DNA from 3 places in the Vibrio sp. 970 genome. Region 1 is predicted to be linked to each of the others. Evidence: predicted binding sites of a transcription regulator. Region 1 holds the regulator's gene; each other region holds the start of a gene.

Region 1 (7,064 bases):
CGCACGAAAAGCGGAGGCTTCGCCGGTCTCATCAAATAGTCGAGTGACGATGGCAAATGCATCATGCAGTTCACCTTCACCCAGTTCTTCATCGAACCTTTCATTACTCAGTACGGCAATGGCTATCAAAAATGCCAATCGCTCTGTGGTCAGGTTCAACGAGAAATCGTGCTGCTTAACCCAGCCAACCAGCTCATCGATTGGTTGCTCTGCAGCATTGAGAGTCATCTCACTCATTGTTATTCCTGTTTATCGTTCTTTTTAGCCCACACATGAATGTAGCGGCCTAATGAGAGGTATGGCTCTTGTCGACAAAGTTGTTTTTCTAGCGCCAACACATCTTCAAACTCGTAATCACCCATGTATTCCATATTGCCTATGTAATCACTAAATGAGCGAATACCAGATTTGCCACAAATATTAAAACCTGAATTTTCTATCCACTGGTAGACTTCTTCAGGTTTTAAGCCTTTTTGCGGCTGTAGTTTAAATCTTTTTCGGTGAGGCATGCCGTCTAATATATGAGGAATGTTGCCACAAACCACGTTTTTATAGACTAAACCGTGGTGGTTGTAGAACATGACTGATGCGATGCCTCCCGGTTTTACTTGTTCTAGAACTGTTTCAAGTGCGGCCTTAGGATCAACCAGCCACTCCATCACAGCGTGGAACATAACCAGATCGACCTGTACATCCATATGTTCACCGATGGATTGGACAGGCGAATGAATCAGGCGATACTGCTCAAGCAAACCGTTTTTTTCAATATCCTGCTTAGCCAACTGCAGCATTTCCGAAGATAGATCACATAAAGCGATTCGATGTCCGAGCTTAGCAAGCTTTTGCGACATTTGTGCCAAACCACCACCAGCGTCTAACACTTCTAGGGGTTGCTGGTCAGCATCTAATTCACTTAGAATCTGTAGAAAATCTTCCCACACAATGATTTGGCGGATCTCCCCTTTATCGGAGCCGTAAATATTTTTTGCAAATTTGTGGGCGATATCGTCGAAATTGCGGTCTTCTGTCACTTCTGCTGAGTTATCATAACGGATTGTGCCGCTATTCTGGCACAAGGAAAGCAGGAATAAAGAGGGATACCCTCATTTTTATTATCAATTGATGTTTTTTCGGACTATTTATGTATGTTTGAGCTGAAAAAAGTAGTGTCAGCCATGCTTATGCCCCTTCCGGCATTGCTGCTGATAGGCTTGTTGGGTCTTGCTCTCATTAGTTTTACTACAAAACGTAAAACTGGCTGCTTCGTTGTTCTATTCTCTTTTGTTGGCATTTTTCTTGTTGCCTTCCAACCTGTTTCAACCAAGCTTCTTATGCCGTTAGAGCGAGAGCATAAAGCCTTTTTGCCAGTTTCTGGCACCATCGACTACGTGATGGTTTTAGGGAATGGTCATGTTATCGATGACGAAATTCCACCCACCTCGCAGTTAAGCCGTGCAGCATTAATGCGCTTAACTGAGGGCATTCGTATTTTAAGAATGTATCCAGGCGCGAAATTAATCTTATCCGGCTATGCTGGCGGATCTGAAATTAGCCACGCGCGAATGATGGCGAACGTTGCCCTTGCGTTGGGCGTCGCGAAATCCGATATCATTTTATTAGAAGATGCGAAAGATACGTGGGAAGAGGCGCGTCAAGCGGCTGCATTCGTTCAACAAAAGGAGATTGTGTTAGTCACTTCTGCGAGTCACATGAACCGTGCATTGTATGAGTTCAACGCAGCAGGCATTAAACCAATCCCAGCCCCGACCAACTTCTTAGCTATTAGCGAGATAAGTCAACCTTGGGATAAATACTCACCTAAAGCGCGTTACTTAGAACAAACAGAGCTTTATTGGCATGAGTACTTGGGCAGTATTTGGCAAAGGTTGCGTGATACTGTCGGCCAAACACCAATGGTTGAAGCAAACTAGTATTATCTTGAAGCCACAAAAAAGGAGAGCCGAAGCTCTCCTTTTCTTTTTACGATTGAGTTATGTTCAAACTAGTCACCAGCAAACATATAGCCTTCGCCGTGCACCGTTACAAAAATCTGTGGGTTCTTAGGATCGAACTCCATTTTTGCGCGCATACGTCGAATAAGAACATCAATGGTGCGGTCATTCGGCGCATCCACTCGATGGCTGATCATGTTCAAAATACGCTCACGACTTAACACCTGGTTAGGGTAAGACGATAATGCCACCAAAAGTTCATACTCTGCTTTAGTTAGTTTTACTGGCTCACCGTTGCGGCTAAGTGCGCGACGTTGAATGTCGAATGTCCACTCCCCAAAGCGCACAATGTGCTCTTCACTGGTTTCATTCGCTTTCGAACTGCCACTGCGCGCTGCTGAAATACGCCACAGCAAGTTTTTAACGCGAACTAACAGCTCTCTCAGTTCAAAAGGTTTTGTCACATAATCGTCAGCACCCATTTCTAGGCCTACGATTTTATCAATGCTATCCGTGCGTCCTGTTACTAATATGATACCAATATCCGATTGGCTACGTAACTCACGAGTAAGCATCAGGCCGTCTTCACCAGGCAGGTTAATATCCAGCATGATCAGGTCTACATCGCCCGCTTGCAAAACTTCACGCATTTCTGCGCCACTCTCTGCTTCGCTGACTTGGTAGCCCTCATTTTGGAAATATCCCGCAAGCTTACTACGAGTTACAACATCATCTTCTACGACTAATACGTGATAGCTCATTTACACCACTTTTCTGTCTTCTTATTATCCAAGACGTATTCTATTCATAACTAGTAACATTTCTAGTCATAGATACATTAAAACGCAAGATTTAGCGTTTTTATTGATTCAAAACAAGCTTGCCCATTGCTATTAATAAACGGTCATTTTTGACCATAAAACATAACAATTATAGTTACTGCTATTCATTTTAATTGATTACACTTAGGGGATATCCCTAATTGACTTTGTGATGCATGACTTGAAGCATCATTCAGGAGCCCAAAATGCAAGAAGTGAAAGCTTTTAATGAGAAACGCGCTGAAATTTACTGGTGGTTTTCGAGCTTGTTCGCAAAAGAACTAACAGAGAAAGAATTGGAAGCCTATCACAGTGTTGAAATTCGCAGTTTTCTCGCAGGTTTAGGTGAAAATGAGTCGCTAAAACCAGCCGTTGATAGCCTAGTTGATGCATTGAATCGGTTACAAGATCGTGAAGATGCACAACTAGAGCTTGCAGCTGACTTTTGTGAACTGTTTTTGAAGACAGAAAAATACGGCGCTCTTCCTTACGCATCCATGTACATTGGTGAATCAGGTTTACTGAATGACAAGCCAGCTGAGGAAATGGAAAAGTTGATGGCTGAATTTGGCGTTCAAGTAGACGAAAACCTAAAGGAACCTGCGGATCACTTAGCCGTTGAGCTCGACTTTCTCGGGAACATGATTATCCGCTCAAACGAGCTTGAACAAGAAAAACACATGGAAGAAGCCTTCGTTAAACAAAACGACTTTATCCAGCAACAATTGATGTCTTGGTTACCTCAGTTTTCAGACAAATGTAAACAATTCGACGAATTTGGATTTTACTCGAGTGTCGCGAAACTATTAGTTGCATTTTGTAAACTAGACAGCGCCTACCTTCTTGGTGAATAATTGCCGCCTATTTTTAGGGAGCCTGCCTATCGGGCTTCCTGTATGCCTGAAAGTGACCAATTGTAAGTAACTTGGGTATAATATTCGTTTGCCTTAACTTAGCGCAAAGACGCTTGGTTATTTAGCAGTCAAAATGTGACTTCAAATACACAAATCTCTTGCTGAAAACATTGCTAGTCAGTCCACATAGGGCTAAAATGTGAGCGCAAACGATTAAATATGATTTATATGTAAACCGCTGAAATATAGCGGTTTTTGTGTTTTCTTAACAGGTTGATGGCAATTTCTCATCAGATAGAAAAAAGATAAAATTCATCGACCGATGCTGCTACGTACCCTTTTGTCGCACTTGGATCAACCGCTGCCGAGACACTTAGCGCCAATTTTATATTGCTAGGTGTGAAACCATTAGAGCATCAGGTACATCCAATACGACATATTTCAGTAGCTCGATACAGGACACCATTTATGGCCACGATAAAAGACGTTGCTCGCTTAGCCGGCGTTTCCACTACGACAGTTTCGCACGTTATCAATAAAACGCGTTTCGTTGCAGAAGCAACGCAAGAAAAAGTAATGAAAGCCGTTGACGAGCTGAATTACGCGCCAAGTGCCGTTGCACGCAGCCTAAAATGCAACTCAACTCGTACGATTGGCATGTTAGTAACTCAATCAACTAACCTATTTTTCTCAGAAGTGATTGATGGCGTTGAGAGCTACTGTTACCGCCAAGGCTATACTCTGATTTTATGTAACACAGGCGGGATTTACGAAAAACAACGCGATTACATTCGTATGCTGGCTGAAAAGCGCGTTGATGGCATCCTAGTGATGTGTTCTGACTTAACCGAAGAACTAAAAGAGATGCTTGACCGTCATGCGGACATTCCTAAAGTGGTCATGGATTGGGGCCCAGAGAGCTCACAAGCAGACAAGATCATGGATAACTCAGAAGAAGGTGGCTACATTGCAACCAAACATCTGATTGACAATGGTCATACGGATATCGCTTGTCTAAGCGGTCATTTTGAAAAGCTTGCTTGCCAAGAGCGCATTGCAGGTTTCCGTCGCGCAATGAGCGAAGCGAACCTAGCTGTAAATGAAGACTGGATCCTTGAAGGTAACTTTGAATGTGATACGGCCGTATTAGTTGCAGATAAAATTACCGCAATGGACAAGCGCCCGACGGCGGTATTCTGTTTTAACGACACAATGGCTCTAGGCCTAATGAGCCGCTTGCAACAAAACGGGATCAAAATTCCTGAAGATATTTCAGTGATCGGCTACGACAACATCGAGCTTGCGGAATACTTCTCTCCACCGCTAACGACTATCCACCAACCTAAACGTCGTGTTGGTAAAAATGCATTCGAAATTCTACTTGAGCGTATCAAAGATAAAGAACACGAAAAACGAATTTTCGAAATGCAACCTGAGCTTGTAATTCGAAATACTGTGAAAAAAATGAACTAAATTTCACTGTATTTAACCGTGTTAAATAAGCGCTCTACAGGGGCGCTTATTTTTTTGGAAAAATTAAGCATTCTCTAATACTTCACACCACTCTAATAACAATTGACTAACGTTAACTCCCTGTTTTATATAAATGTAATATATATTAAGAACTCCTTTTCAAAGGCCAATTTGCACCTTTCCATATGCAAAATAGAGCATTCAATCTATCATTTTTATTGAACCGAAATCACACTTTTAACGCTAAACCGTGATGTTAATTCAATATAAGAAGTATGCTCATTGTGTCACGCACAGGGCAAACCATTCGAAAGAGTGGGACGCAAAGCCTCCGGCCTGAACCATATTACGATATGGAAGGTAGCGGGGTTACCGATGGCAAGTGTGTAAGCAATGACTTTACTCTGTAATGACATTGTTTTTACGCATGTTTGCTACTCTCTCGGACCTGACTTTTGGTGGCGTAATATTAATTACACCGAGATAACAAAACATGGATAAACCGATACTCAAAGACTCTATGAAGCTATTTGAGGCACTTGGTAATATCAAGTCGCGCTCAATGTTTGGTGGCTTCGGACTATTCGCTGATGAAACAATGTTTGCACTAGTGGTAAACAATCAGCTTCATATCAGAGCAGACCAAAAAACTTCATCTGACTTCGAGAAACAAGGGCTAAAGCCTTACGTTTATAAAAAACGTGGCTTTCCAGTCGTTACAAAGTACTACGCTATTTCCAGCGATTTATGGGAATCAAGCGAACGCTTAATCGAAGTAGCGAATCAATCATTGAAAAAGGCAAAGCTTGAGAAAGAACAGCAAGCAAGTACAAAGCCTAACCGTTTGAAAGATTTGCCTAACTTACGACTGGCTACCGAGCGCATGCTAAAAAAAGCCGGCATCGAATCCGTAGAGAAGCTTGAAGAGGAAGGTGCGCTTAACGCCTATAAAGCGATAAGAGATACGCACTCTGCAACCGTCAACATTGAGTTGCTATGGGCACTAGAAGGTGCTATCAACGGCACTCATTGGAGTGTGGTACCTCAAGCTCGCCGAGATGAGTTGATGAACGGCCTCCAATAAAAGTCGGCCTAAAAACTATCTTGTAAAACCGCAGTCTAATCTGCGGTTTTTTTGTGAAATTTTTTCGGTTTTCCTACTGTCTTATTACATATATCCCAAATTGGAATCAAAATTATGAATAAGAAACTGATATTAGGTCTCATCCTACTAGCGGCTATCGTCTTTTTAGGTATTAACTTTGGCCAGTATTTAACCTTAGAGAATGCAAAAGCCCAACAAGAAGCACTAACTACATACATCGATCAGAATTTTGTATTCTCGGCTGCGATTTACTTTTTTACCTACATTGCAATTACCGCTTTTTCTATCCCAGGAGCGGCAGTAGTCACCTTACTTGGTGCAGCCTTATTTGGTTTTTGGACAAGCTTGCTACTGGTTTCTTTCGCTAGCACTATGGGGGCAACACTGGCCTTCTTGAGCAGCCGATACTTATTGCGTGACTGGGTACAAAACAAATTCGGAAATAAACTCAACGCAATTAATCAAGGTGTCGAAAAAGACGGAGCTTTTTATCTATTTTCCTTGCGTCTAATCCCTGTATTCCCTTTCTTTCTAATCAACTTACTGATGGGCTTAACACCGATGTCTGTAGGTCGATTTTATCTCACTAGCCAAATAGGTATGCTGCCAGGCACAGCCGTATATCTGAATGCAGGTACTCAATTAGCAACAATTGAAAGCCTATCGGGCATTGTTTCACCCGCAGTATTAGCGTCTTTTGCGCTATTGGGACTATTTCCAATCATCACTAAATGGGTTATGAATAAAGTAAGGCCGACACCAAGTCAGCAAAACTCGTAATTGGTGAAGTGGGTATTTTGATGAAAATATTTATCGCTAAAAACCCAGCAGAAGCACACATTGTATGTGAGCTGCTTAA
Region 2 (7,064 bases), on a different contig from region 1:
CGACGTCTAAACCTAACCAGTAGCGACGACCATCTTCAATATATCCATATTCTTCGTAACTGATTTCCTCGTCCAGCAAGTTATAGATAGCGCCTTTAATACGAGTATTGTCGGTTAACTGGTATGTCACACCAGCGTCCACAAAGGTATAAGCTGGTTCTACAATACTGTTTCTTGATGGGCCAGTAACCGGATCCATTTCTTTACCTCGGTACGTGACTTTCGCCCAGCTCTCTAGATCTGTTGTCGTTTGCCAAGTCACATCCACATTAAACAGATGCTTTGGTAACTGCTGCAGCGGCATGCCTTTGTATTCACCTGTTTTTTGCTCTGAGTCGGTAAATGTGTAGCTCGAGCTAAGGTAAATGGTTTCCGTTAACGGCGATGCTAAGGTCGCTTCAATACCTTGTGTGACGGCTTCATCCACGTTAATACGGTACGTTGGATCTGCGCCCCATTGGTTTGGACCATCAGTACAGATAGTGTCTGGACAAACAACACGTGTGATCTTGTCTTTGAATTCGTTATGGAACGCTGTCAAAGAGACATCTAAGCCAGAATCACCTTGATACAAGACGCTGATTTCTTTGTTTAGCGACGTTTCAGGGTCAAGATCTGGGTTACCGTAGATATTACCGCCACCACTGACTTGCGCCCAGCCAGGAGTAATTTCACGTAATTGTGGAGAACGGAAACCTGTTGCCACACCGCCTTTCACCGTCCAAGACGGATCAACTCGCCATACACCGTAAACACGCGGACTAAAATGCGCGCCATAGTTTTCGTCATGATCTAGACGGCCGCCAAGCGTAACGCTAAACGGATCAGCAATTCTCCATTCATCTTCAATGAAAACAGCCCACTGCGTATTCGATGTTTCAGTCTTCGATGACGCTTTGTTGGAGGTGAAATCCTCAAGCTCTGCATGAGTAGCGTCCACACCCGTCGTCAACGTATGGTTTCCAATACCAGTCACCAAGCTCGATTTGAACGTGGTGTTGGTGATCGTCATCTCACGAGATTTGTTCTCGCTCTCTTCTCGCTGTAAGTAAGTATCTGAAATTCCCACCGAATCCCAATCACCGTTGTGGCTTACCGTTACGTAATTACGACGATATTCATTCAGTGAATCTTCACACCCACCACGACACCCTGTGGTCGGCACTGAAAGGCCCACATTACCACGACGACTTTGTGCCGACGTGCCACCTTCTAATTGCACCGAGTGGCGATCATTAATCTGGTAAGTCAGTTTTGAAGAGATACTCTGCATATTTTTATCTTCATAACCGTATTCGATGTCATCTTCTTCTCTGGTTGTGTACTGACCATATACTTGGAGAGATAAATTTTCAGCCAACGGACCATTAACGAAAAAATTCGCGCTCTGCTCTCCACCTGAGCGGCTATTCTCTTGTAGTACCGTGCCCAGTTGAACATTACCCGTCCACTCTAGCGCATCTTTTCGTGTGATGACGTTAATCACACCACCAATCGCATCAGAACCGTAAAGCGTCGACATTGGACCGCGAATAACTTCGATTCGCTCAATCGCTTGAAGAGGAGGTAACCAACCTTGTTCGATACCAGGACCGTCACTATTTGGACGAGTTTCACGCGTGCTTTGACGCTTACCATCGACCAGTATCAAAGTGTATTTAGAACCCATACCACGGATACTAATGTCGGTGGTATCACCACCACCTGTCACGACAACACCTGGTACACTTTTTAGTGCATCAGTCACATCGCGGTAATAACGAGAGTCCAACTCCTCACGTGAAATCACACTAATACTTGCAGGCGCGTCCGCTTGAGATTGCTCGTAGCTTGATGCAGTTACAACCACTGTTTCCATTTTAGAAACTGCATCATTGGCAAAAACATGAGGGACACTGACGAAGGCTAAAATACCAGTTGCGGTAATAACTGGCAGTCTAAGAGTAGACATCTACATCTCCATAATTGATAATGATTATTATTTTCGAAAGTGAATTATTCACAAATAGAATGAGATGCATAGTGAGAGTTATGGAACGGTTCTTTCCATTTATGGAACTCGTACATAACGCAGTAAGGAGTAAAATAAATATGCACGACTTAGCATCAATTAGAGCCTTTGATGCGCTCAATCAGCATAAAAGTTTGACAGCCGCTGCTAAAGCCCTTAATCAGCCAAAATCAACGCTAAGTCGTCGCTTGGCACAATTAGAAGAAGACTTCGGTCAGGCTCTAACCGCCAGACAAGGTAATCGATTAGTTCTGACAAGAGCTGGAGAAATCTTTGCCCACTACAGCCGCCAGATTCTTGAGTTAAGTGAAGAGAGTTATGATGCACTTCAAGGTTTAACGAACCAAGTTTCAGGGCCACTTCATATTGTTTGTCACACTGCCTTAGTTAGAAGCTGGCTCGGCGGCGTACTCAATCGTTTTCTTGCTGATAATCCCGATGTTAGAGTTCAACTTACCAGTGACTTTTCTGAGGCGCATCATGACCCAGATTTGTTCATCTGGCTCGGTGAACGTAAAGAGCTAGACTGGCGAAAAGAAGTGCTGGGGGTATTTCGCTATACGCCTTTTGCCTCTCCAAATTATCTAAAACAACATGGGCCTATACCGCACCCCAAAGAACTTGAAGCACATCCATGGATCGATTTTGGTTCAGTGCAAGAAAATGGATTGATGCTAGCACACCCTCAACACGGTGAGTTCTTTTTAGAGCCCTTTGTTAGTCGCTTATACAGCGACAACATAGCAATGCAAATAGACAGTATCGCGAATGGTCATGGTATTGGACTGCTGCCGACTTGGACAGCATGCGGCTATGAGAAACATCACCCAGGGCGAATCACACCTTGCTTAGAAGGTTGGCTTTCTGAGCCTATTTCCATTAACTGCTATACACCAGCAGGACGACCACCACTGCGCTTATCCGTACTTCTAGACTGCATTCACCAAAGCATTCCACAAGGTTGGAAAACCTGACAAAAATAAAAGGCCATCATAATGATGGCCTTTCTAACTTTAGCGTTTAACAATCGTCGTTTACGTTTGACTGTTTAGACGGTCCTACAATTACGCTAGCAATTCTTTTGCTGTGTTCACTACGTTTTCAGTCGTGAAGCCAAACATCTCGAATAGCTGACCAGCAGGTGCAGATTCACCGAATGTTGTCATACCGATGATGCGACCGTCAAAGCCAACGTACTTGTACCAGAAATCAGCAATGCCCGCTTCGATAGCGATACGTGCCGTTACGTCTGATGGCAGTACAGATTCACGGTAAGCGGCGTCTTGTTTGTCGAATGCGTCTGTTGATGGCATTGAAACAACGCGTACTTTCTTGCCTTCTGAAGTTAGTTGCTCAGCGGCTTTCACTGCAAGCTCAACCTCAGAACCTGTTGCGATAAGGATTAGCTCAGGCTTACCTTCGCTATCTTTCAGGATGTAAGCACCTTTCGCGATGTCTGCGACTTGTTCAGCAGTACGCTCTTGTTGCGCTAGGTTTTGACGAGAGAAGATAAGTGCAGTTGGTGCATCTTTACGTTCAATCGCTAGTTTCCATGCAACTGCAGACTCAACTTGGTCACATGGGCGCCATGTGCTCATGTTTGGAGTTACACGTAGAGACGCCATTTGCTCAACAGGTTGGTGAGTTGGGCCATCTTCGCCAAGACCGATCGAATCATGCGTGTAAACTTGGATGTTCTGAATTTTCATCAGCGCAGCCATACGCATTGCGTTACGAGCGTATTCCATGAACATTAGGAATGTTGCGCCGTAAGGAACGAAACCACCGTGCAATGCGATACCGTTGATGATAGCAGTCATACCGAATTCGCGTACACCGTAGTGGATGTAGTTGCCAGAGAAGTCCTCCGTTTCTAGAGACTTAGAACCAGACCACATGGTCAGGTTAGAAGGCGCTAGGTCAGCAGAACCACCCATAAACTCAGGAAGCATTTGACCAAACGCTTCTAGTGCATTTTGCGATGCTTTACGTGATGCAATGTTCGCTGGGTTTGCTTGAAGATCGGCAATGATTTGGTTCGCTTTTTCTTCCCACTGTGCAGGAAGTTCGCCGTTTAGACGTCGTTTAAGCTCTGCCGCTTCAGCAGGGTAAGCTGCAGCGTATGCCTCGAATTTTTCATTCCAAGCTGCTTCTTTCGCGGCGCCCGCTTCTTTTGCATCCCACTCAACGTAAACATCTGCCGGGATCTCAAATGGGCCGTACTCCCAACCTAGGTATTCACGAGCCGCTTGGATCTCATCGTGACCTAGTGGTGCACCGTGACAGTCGTGCGAACCAGACTTGTTAGGAGAACCGAAACCGATAATTGTTTTGGTACAGATAAGCGTAGGACGTGGGTCCGCTTTTGCTGCTTCAATTGCTGCGTTGATCGCGTCTGAGTCGTGACCATCGACTGCTGGGATTACATGCCAGCCGTACGCTTCAAAACGCTTAGGTGTATCGTCAGAGAACCAGCCTTCAACGTGACCGTCGATAGAAATGCCGTTGTCATCCCAGAACGCGATCAGTTTGCCTAGACCTAACGTCCCAGCAAGAGAGCATGCTTCATGCGAGATGCCTTCCATTAGACAGCCGTCACCCATGAACACATACGTAAAGTGGTCAACGATATCGTGACCTTCTTTGTTGAACTGTGCCGCTAGTGCTTTCTCTGCGATCGCCATACCAACAGCGTTAGTGATGCCTTGACCTAGAGGACCCGTTGTTGTCTCGATACCAGGCGCGTAGCCGTACTCTGGGTGACCTGGGGTTTTTGAGTGCAATTGACGGAAGTTTTTCAGATCGTCAATAGATAGCTCGTAACCGCTTAAGTGCAGTAGAGAGTAAATAAGCATTGACCCATGACCGTTTGACAGCACAAAGCGATCGCGGTCGGCCCACTCTGGGTTTGAAGGGTTATGGTTTAGGTGAGAGCGCCAAAGAACTTCAGCGATATCAGCCATACCCATTGGTGCGCCTGGGTGGCCTGAGTTAGCTTGTTGAACACCATCCATGCTTAGAGCACGAATTGCATTGGCAAGATGTTTACGAGACGACATGTCTGCTCCTGAGTACATTAAGCGAAACGAAAAGTAGGTCATAATTCTCTCAAAGCCCTGTTGGGTGTGCAAACGTTTTCCAGTCCAAAACCTCACAAATATTGCACCTTTCGCGCCAAATCGTTCGAAGTTCTTAAAATTATCAATAAATCAGGCAAACGTTTGGTTATAACAAAAACCAAAAAAGAGCTTGTAATTCGAGCAATCAAATTTAGAATAGACGTCTAGATGTAGATACACCTACAAAAATTAGTATTAATTTGCGCTGGAGAGTTTATCATTCCCCAGTTTTAAACCAGATATAGTGGAGCTAACATGGCTAAGCACCTGTTTACTTCTGAGTCAGTATCAGAAGGTCATCCAGATAAAATTGCAGACCAGATTTCTGATGCGGTTCTTGACGCGATTCTAGAGCAAGATCCAAAGGCTCGTGTTGCATGTGAGACTTACGTTAAAACCGGTATGGTAATGGTGGGTGGTGAAATCACGACTTCAGCATGGGTAGACATCGAAGAGTTAACTCGTGAAACCGTTCGTGAAATCGGCTACGTACATTCAGATATGGGCTTTGACGCAGATTCTTGTGCGGTACTAAACACAATCGGTAAACAGTCGCCAGATATCAACCAAGGTGTTGATAAAGCTGACCCTAAAGAACAAGGTGCAGGCGACCAAGGCATCATGTTTGGTTACGCTTGTAACGAAACTGAAGTACTAATGCCAGCGCCAATTACTTACTCTCACCGTCTTGTTCAAAAGCAAGCAGAAGTTCGTAAAAACGGCACACTACCTTGGTTGCGTCCTGATGCAAAATCTCAGGTAACATTCCAATACGATCAAGGTAACATCGTTGGTATCGACGCGGTTGTTCTTTCAACTCAACACTGTGATTCAATCTCAACTTCAGACCTGCGTGAAGCGGTAATGGAAGAGATCATTAAGCCAGTGCTACCTTCTGAGTGGATCAACAAAGAAACAAACTTCTTCATTAACCCAACCGGTCGCTTCGTAATCGGTGGTCCTATGGGTGACTGTGGTCTAACTGGTCGTAAGATCATCGTAGATACCTACGGCGGCGCAGCTCGTCACGGTGGCGGTGCGTTTTCTGGTAAAGATCCATCAAAAGTTGACCGTAGTGCAGCATACGCAGCACGCTACGTAGCGAAAAACATCGTAGCGGCAGGCATGGCTGACCGTTGTGAGATCCAACTTTCTTACGCAATCGGTGTTGCTGATCCAACGTCTATCATGGTGGAAACGTTCGGTACTGAGAAAGTACCTCACGACATCATCATTGAAGCGGTTCGTCAATTCTTCGACCTACGTCCATACGGTCTACAAGAAATGCTTAACCTTCTTCAACCTATCTACAAGAAGACAGCGGCATACGGTCACTTCGGTCGTGAAGAATTCCCGTGGGAAGCGACAGACAAAGCTGCACTTCTACGCGATTTCGCTGGCATCAAATAATCAAGCCAAGCAAGAATCAATCAAGCCCTCGCCTATGGCGGGGGCTTTTTATTTTCAGCAACTTTTATCCAGCCATTTCGGCTCATACCGCCCTGCCCCACAAAGCAGTCCTGTTTCTCCCTCATTTTTATACCGAATAAATTTTAAGCAATTATTTGTAAATTATCCCATCTCCGCCAATAGTTAAAATATTGTTAACTCCAATTTAAATAGAGACGTCGGATGCTGGCGACTGTGGAAGCAACACTTAAGTAAAGACATGAGTCAGGCATCTTTATGGCCGATACCAAACTAAGCCAATGCTCAGATGTAAACTTGAAAAAGTCGCTTCAAGTTTGACTGAACAAAAACCGCTGTCAGTTGGTATAAGCGGATAATGTGGGAATAAATCAAGGAGGAGTTATGCCTCGAACTGTTAATCCATCGGACTTCCACAACAAACGAAAGGAAGTGCCAGACAACGAATACGCCAGAACCATACCGTGCAATACGGTCAATCTTTCTGCACCTTTTCATTGGCTCGC
Region 3 (7,064 bases), on a different contig from region 1:
ACGAACACCTCTGACGCGTATTCGCCTAGCGACAGAAATGATGTCTCCTGAGGACAGCTATCTTGCGGAGGGGATCATTAGCGATACGGAAGAATGTAATGAGATCATCAGTCAGTTTATGGATTACCTCAAACCGGTGAACCAAGAATCGTTTGAAGCGGTTGATATCAGTACGATTGCCAGTGACGTCGCCAGTTCTGAAGGTGGTTATGAGGTTGAAATTGAAACAGATCTTAATCTTAACTTGCCGCCAGCCAAAGGAAGTGCGATTGCGATTAAGCGGGCGATCAGTAACTTAGTTGTGAATGCGCTACGTTATGGCAATGGCTGGGTCAAAATCAGCACTGGTGTGACAGCAGATAAGCAGCTAGTGTGGATTTCAGTAGAGGACAACGGACCGGGTATCGAGCATTCTCAAATCGCGAGGTTATTTGAACCCTTTACGCGTGGTGACACCGCTCGCGGTAGTGAAGGCACTGGGCTAGGGTTGGCGATTGTGAAGCGTATAATCAGCCAGCATTCAGGCTCTGTGGTGATACGTAATCGCAGTGAAGGCGGTTTAATCGCTCAAATCAGTTTTCCTACCAAGTAAGTCGATGGCCTGCACCCTTTAAAACAAAAAGCCCAACCTAATTAGGTTGGGCTTTTCTTATTCTCAATAATCTTAAGACTCTTTCACTTCCTGAGGAAGTTCATCTTCGTCTTCCAGTTTCTCTGGCAGAAGTAGATTTAAAATGATCGCTGTGATGCCACCTGCTGCAACACCAGTTGAGAAAATACTCTTAATAAATTCTGGCATAAATTGCAGGATCTCTGGTTTTTGTGCGATACCAAGTCCCATTGAGAAGGATAAGGCCATGATCAGAATTGCGCGGCGATCGAGCTCAACACGAGAGATAATACGCACACCAGCGGCAGCAATCGTACCAAACATGACAATCGTTGCGCCGCCAAGTACTGGCTCAGGAATCAGCTGAACAAAGCTAGCGACACCTGGGAACAAGCCAAGAATCACTAACATGCCAGAAATAAAGTAACCCACGTAGCGGCTCGCGACTCCTGTTAGCATGATGATGCCGTTATTCTGGCTAAACGTTGAGTTCGGGAAGCTGTTGAAAACGGCTGCGATTGCGGAGTTTAAGCCGTCTGCTAACACACCGCCCTTAATGCGTTTCATGTACACTGGGCCTTTTACTGGCTCACCAGACACTTCAGATGTTGCGGTAATATCACCGATGGCCTCTAGTGCGGTAATAAAGAAAATCAGTACCAGCGGAATGAACAGAGACCAGTCAAACGATAAGCCATATTGCATTGGTACGGGCAGTGCTACGATCTCAGTTGCGCCTAGCTGAGAAGTATCTACCATCCCCATAAAATACGCCATGATGTAACCCACTAGCATCGCAATCACGATTGAAGCCACACGGATGTATGGGTTTTTCGAGCGGTTTAAAATCACAATTAATCCAAGTACCGTCCCAGCCAGAGCAAGTTTGTCTAAGCTGCCGAAGGTTCCTTCATTTAATGCTGCGTAGCCACCGCCCATTGATACTAAGCCGACTTGAATCAGTGTGAGACCGATAAGAGTGACGACGATGCCTGAAACGAGCGGAGTGATGATTCGGCGGGCATGCTCCAATACGCGAGATAGGAAAATTTCTGCAAATGATGCGACTAAAATCGTACCAAAAATGGCAGCCATCATGGTGCTGATGTCTGCTCCACCGGCTTTCAGCGATAGGCCTGCACCAATAATAGGACCTAAAAAGTTAAAGCTGGTGCCTTGAACAGAGAGCAAACCAGAGCCAATTGGGCCAACGGTGCGAATTTGAATAAACGAAGACACGCCTGACGCAAATAAAGACATGCTGATGATGGTGTTCGTTTGGTCTGCAGGTACACCCAAAGACTGACAGATGATCAGTGACGGAGTGATAACCGCGACGAACATCGCCAATAAGTGCTGAAGTGCGGCAAAAATGGTTTGAGGCAAAGGTGGTCGATCGTTGAGTTGATAGACCAGTTCCGAAGATCGGTTTGAAGTTGTCATTGTTTGTCTCGCTAGTCGCAATATTTCCCTAGTTCTCGCTGAATGGGAGAGCAGGGTGGAGTTGACGTCGTTACCTGTGATTGCTGTTAATCAGAGTCAACTCAGGTTGGTGGAGTGTGATCTAACACACTTAAAAATTTGTGCGCGATTATAGAGAGATTTACTCAAAAAGCAAACGTTTGCTTTGTTTTTGGCGTATTAAAAAACGAGCCATTTGGCTCGCTTTCAATCATTACGCTTTGGAGTAAATATCCCGCTCACCCAACCAGCGATCGATAATTGCTGTTGCGTTAGTCGGGTAATTGTCATGAATATGACGCGCAATACGCTGAACTTCGGGAATCAGGCGTTGATCTCGAACTAAGTCTGCGATTTTGAAATCAGCAAGACCTGTCTGCTTTGTACCCAATAGTTCTCCAGGGCCACGAATTTCTAGGTCTTTCTGCGCAATGACGAAGCCATCGTTACTTTCACGTAGTACTCCGAGACGTTTTTGCGCGGTTTTTGACAGCGGAGAGTGGTACAGCAGCACACAATGGCTAGCAACGGAACCTCGGCCCACGCGACCTCTTAACTGGTGTAATTGTGCCAAACCAAGACGTTCAGGGTTTTCTATGATCATCAAGCTAGAGTTTGGCACATCCACACCAACTTCAATCACTGTCGTTGCGACCAGCAAATGCAGTTTATTGTCTTTGAAATCTTGCATCACCGCTTGTTTCTCTGCCGGCTTCATTCGTCCGTGTACTAGACCAATTTTTACGTCCGGTAGCTTACGTTGAAGCTCTTCTGCGGTATCTGCCGCGGCTTGCGCTTCTAATACTTCCGACTCATCAATCAGGGTACACACCCAATATGCCTGCTTGCCTTCGTTTAAGCAGGCATTTCGGACACGTTCGACGATATCATTGCGTTTGGTGTCTGGAATCGCGACAGTCTGGATTGGTGTTCGACCTGGCGGTAACTCGTCAATCACGGAAGTTTCCAGATCGGCGTAAGCGGTCATGGCTAAGGTGCGAGGAATAGGCGTCGCCGTCATGATCAACTGATGTGGATAGGCGCCTTGTTTTGCACCTTTTTCACGCAATTCTAATCGCTGATGGACACCGAAGCGGTGCTGTTCATCAATGATGACCAAAGCAAGGTGATGAAATTCAACGTGCTCTTGGAATAGCGCGTGAGTACCCACTACCATTTGCGCTTCACCACTGGCAATACGAGCCAGCTCGGCTTCCTTTGCCTTACCTTTGAGTTTGCCCGCTAACCAACCGACTTGAATGCCCATGGTTTCAAACCAGTTTGCGAAGTTGATAGCGTGTTGCTCGGCCAATAGTTCGGTTGGCGCCATGAGTGCCACCTGATGGCCATGCTCAATGGCTCTAACAGCGGCCAAAGCGGCAACCAACGTTTTCCCCGAACCAACATCGCCTTGCACTAATCGCATCATTGGGTGCGGTTTTTCTAGATCGGCTTCAATCTCTTGTACTACTCGGGTTTGAGCGTTTGTAGGAGAGAAAGGCAGTTGGGCTAAAAGCTGCGTTTTTAGTTTATTACAAGGACCGAGAGGTAGCGCTGAATCCTTCTGACCTTTGCTACGCACCGCTAGCATCGATAAGTTTTGTGCGAGCAATTCTTCCATGATCAAGCGGATTTGGGCAGGATGTTTGCCTTCGTCAAACTCATCTAAATTAATGGTTGGTGGTGGACGATGAATGGTGTGCAGCGCTTGCGACATCGTGATTTGATGGTCATACAACCCCGCTGGAAGTAATTCCTGCACTGCGGTTTTATCAAGCAGGGCTAAAGCTTGTTCGGTAAGGTTGCGTAATGTGATTTGGCGTAAACCATCGGTGGTGGGATAAACAGGGGTTAAGCTCTGTTCTACATCGGGCTTTTGCTCGCTGACGTAAAACTTGTAGTCAGGGTGAACAATTTCCAAGCCCACGCCACCGCGCTTAATTTCACCGTAAGCATGTACTAACTTACCTTGCGTGAAATTGTTCTTCATGGCTGCGGTAAAGTTGAAAAAGCGCAGCGTGATAGTGCCATTACCGTCGCTGATTTTTACCGTTAGCATTTTGCGCTTACCGAAGATAGTGTCGACTGCCATGACCTTACCTTGCACGGCTGCCCAAAGGCCAGCATGCAGTTTGGCAATAGGGTAAATACGAGTACGATCTTCGTAGCGTAACGGAAGGTGAAACAGCAAATCTTGAACGCTATGTAAGCCAACTTTGGCGAGTTTTTCTGCGACTTTCGCGCCAACTCCAGAAAGGGAGGTTAATGGGACGGCAGATAACATTTGGGCGGACATAGAGGGCTCAAGAAAATGGTTAACATAGCAGTATGTTAACCATGGAGCTGTGTTTTTGTACAGGAAAAAATAGTCATGCTTTAGTTCGTGTCATGATTTGACTGATAACCTATCATTCCGAGGAGCTTTAGCGACATCACGATTCTATTTCCAACAAGTATGTCGCTGAAGTTAACACTATCAGCATCTGTATATTTGAGAATTAGATCCTGAACCACGCTCCTTCGCCGCCGTTCAGGATGACGAAAGTCTGTTACTTGCTTTGCATCTCTTGCCACCACGCGTCATCGGCGATGATTTGACCTTCTTCATCGAGTGGTGGGTAAACGAGCCCTTTTCGTTTCGCGACCTTTGCCAGCACAGGGTGACCACGTTCAAAGAGAATACGGTTGATTGTCTCTTTAGGCAGAGCGCTTTCTTCTCGGTCGTACATGCCTGCGGCTTCACGTTGACGTTGCGCTTCATACAAAATTACGGCACTGGCAACCGATACGTTTAGTGACTGCACCATGCCCACCATCGGGATAATAATGTCTTGATCGGCAAGCTGTTTGGCTTGCTCCGAAGCGCCAACCTTTTCGCTGCCTAAAATGATTGCCGTTGGTTTGGTGTAGTCGATTTCGCGAAAATCGACGGCGGTGTCCGAAAGATTGGTCACCAAAACCTGCATACCTTGCGCTTTGAGTTCGGTAATCGCAGTTTCAATCGAATCGTGAGTATCCACTTCAACCCAGTTACGCGCGCCTGCTGAGGTATGGCTCAGCGTACGCATTTTGTCTGGCCAAATTGCGTGAACTTTGTGTAAGCCTGTCGCGTCAGCGGTGCGGATCACAGCAGAGACGTTGTTTGGCTTATGTACTTCTTCGAGACAAAGTGTCAGATCAGTTTGGCGAGTTTTTAGGACTTGGTGAATACGGTTGTAACGTTCTAGGTTCATATTTATTGAGGTATAAAAAATCGCCACCTAACAGAGTAGGTGGCGATAGAGGTTAGTTCTTTCTGCGTCTGACTCGGGTTGCTTGAGGCATTGCCTTAATCTTACGCATGATACCAGCAAGGTGGACACGATCTTTCGTCGTCAACAGCACAGTCACAGTGTATAGACGACCATCACGTTCTTCCGTTGAAAGGCCATGAATGTTTGATCCTGTTTTCGAGATCACGTTGGTCAGTTCTGCAAGAGCACCTTGGTTGTTAAGCATGTCGACTTTAAGTTCAGCAATGAACTCTTTATCGTAGTCTTCAGACCAAGCGACAGCCATATAACGGTCTGGCTCTTTCTGATAACCACGAACGTTCGGACATGTTTCTCGGTGAACAACCAAACCACGACCAGGCGATACGTGAGCAATAATGTGATCATCTGGGATAGGATGACAACAATTTGCAAACGTCAGCAATAAGCCTTCTGCGCCACGAATCGGAAGCTTCTTCTTCGAGTCCGTTGGGATTGAACTTGTTGTCGTGAGCTCTTCGGTGTCACCAAGGAGACGACGTGCGATCACAATGCTCATCAACTCACCCAATCCAATAGCAGCCAATAAATCATCGATGCTTTCTAGGCGAAGATCATTCAAGACTTCTTGGATATTTTCTGGATAAATTGAATCAATCGAGTGACGGCCAAGTGCGTGATTAAGTAGGCGACGACCTAAAGTAATCGACTCTTCACGACGCATCGTTTTCAGTACTTGTCGAATCTTAGTGCGGGCACGAGAAGTCACGACATAGTTCAGCCATGCCGCATTCGGACGCGCACCAGGGGCACTGATAATTTCCACTGTCTGACCGTTTTTCAATGCCTTACTCAATGGGTAAGGGTTACGATCAACACGAGCACCAACACAAGAGTTGCCTACATCGGTATGTACGGCATAGGCAAAGTCGACAGCCGTTGCGCCTAAAGGTAGTTCAACGATACGACCTTTTGGTGTGAAGACGTAAATCTCATCTGGGAAAAGATCGGATTTTACGTTTTCAATGAATTCGAATGAGTTACCCGCGCTTTGTTGTAGCTCTAACAGGCTTTGCATCCAACGCTGAGCTTTCACTTGCGCAGTGGTACCAGACTTGTCGCCTTTGTCTTTGTAAGACCAGTGTGCCGCGACACCTTTGTCCGCCATTTGATCCATATCTTCAGTGCGGATCTGAACTTCAACAGGTACGCCGTGTGGGCCAACCATGGAAGTGTGTAGCGATTGATAGCCGTTCGCCTTTGGTACCGCGATGTAATCTTTCATGCGACCAGGACGTGGCTTATACAAGCTGTGTACTTGGCCTAAAACGCGATAACAAGTATCAGCGGTATCAACAACGACTCGGAACGCATAGATATCCATGATGGTGTGAAAGCGCTGTTCTTTGGTTTTCATCTTGTTGTAGATAGAGAACAGGTTTTTCTCACGACCAACGACGCGAGCATTCAAGCCAAAATCTTGCAGACGGCCTTCTATTTCGCTGTGAATGCGTTGGATCATCTCTTTACGATTACCACGTGCGGCTTTAACCACTTCTTTCAGTACGCGGTAGCGGTTGGGATATAGCGCCTCAAAGCCCAACTCTTCGAGTTCGGTTTTGATATTGTGAATACCAAGACGATGAGCGAGGGGCGCGTAAATTTCTAACGTTTCACGAGCAATACGACGCTTTTTATCTGGTCGAAGCGCGCCAAGCGTACGCATGTTATGTGTGCGGTCA

Evidence for each region. The regulator PurR, encoded in region 1, represses purine synthesis genes. The targets are predictions, from matches to a motif close to TNANGNAAACGTTTNCNTNA.
Region 2: the regulator PurR is predicted to act here: its motif matches at 5,221-5,240, upstream of metK (methionine adenosyltransferase).
Region 3: the regulator PurR is predicted to act here: its motif matches at 2,221-2,240, upstream of R7Q11_RS10045 (uracil-xanthine permease family protein).

Annotation. Positions count from the first base shown of each region.
Region 1 covers NZ_JAWOTW010000004.1:94,134-101,197, reverse strand. The annotation lists gene mukF (chromosome partition protein MukF) at 1-237, opposite strand, end outside; gene cmoM (tRNA uridine 5-oxyacetic acid(34) methyltransferase CmoM) at 240-1,031, opposite strand; gene elyC (envelope biogenesis factor ElyC) at 1,146-1,931, shown strand; gene torR (two-component system response regulator TorR) at 2,003-2,713, opposite strand; gene torD (molecular chaperone TorD) at 2,980-3,627, shown strand; gene purR (HTH-type transcriptional repressor PurR) at 4,096-5,100, shown strand; cyclic di-GMP riboswitch class I at 5,388-5,477, shown strand; gene R7Q11_RS07455 (TfoX/Sxy family DNA transformation protein) at 5,594-6,184, shown strand; gene R7Q11_RS07450 (TVP38/TMEM64 family protein) at 6,299-6,985, shown strand; gene R7Q11_RS07445 (DUF2007 domain-containing protein) at 7,006-7,064, shown strand, end outside.
Region 2 covers NZ_JAWOTW010000009.1:18,358-25,421, reverse strand. The annotation lists gene R7Q11_RS14410 (ligand-gated channel protein) at 1-1,951, opposite strand, end outside; gene R7Q11_RS14405 (LysR family transcriptional regulator) at 2,092-2,985, shown strand; gene tkt (transketolase) at 3,076-5,070, opposite strand; gene metK (methionine adenosyltransferase) at 5,386-6,540, shown strand; gene R7Q11_RS14390 (DUF2189 domain-containing protein) at 6,943-7,064, shown strand, end outside.
Region 3 covers NZ_JAWOTW010000005.1:251,179-258,242, reverse strand. The annotation lists gene envZ (two-component system sensor histidine kinase EnvZ) at 1-592, shown strand, start outside; gene R7Q11_RS10045 (uracil-xanthine permease family protein) at 665-2,053, opposite strand; gene recG (ATP-dependent DNA helicase RecG) at 2,286-4,367, opposite strand; gene trmH (tRNA (guanosine(18)-2'-O)-methyltransferase TrmH) at 4,621-5,304, opposite strand; gene spoT (bifunctional GTP diphosphokinase/guanosine-3',5'-bis pyrophosphate 3'-pyrophosphohydrolase) at 5,357-7,064, opposite strand, start outside.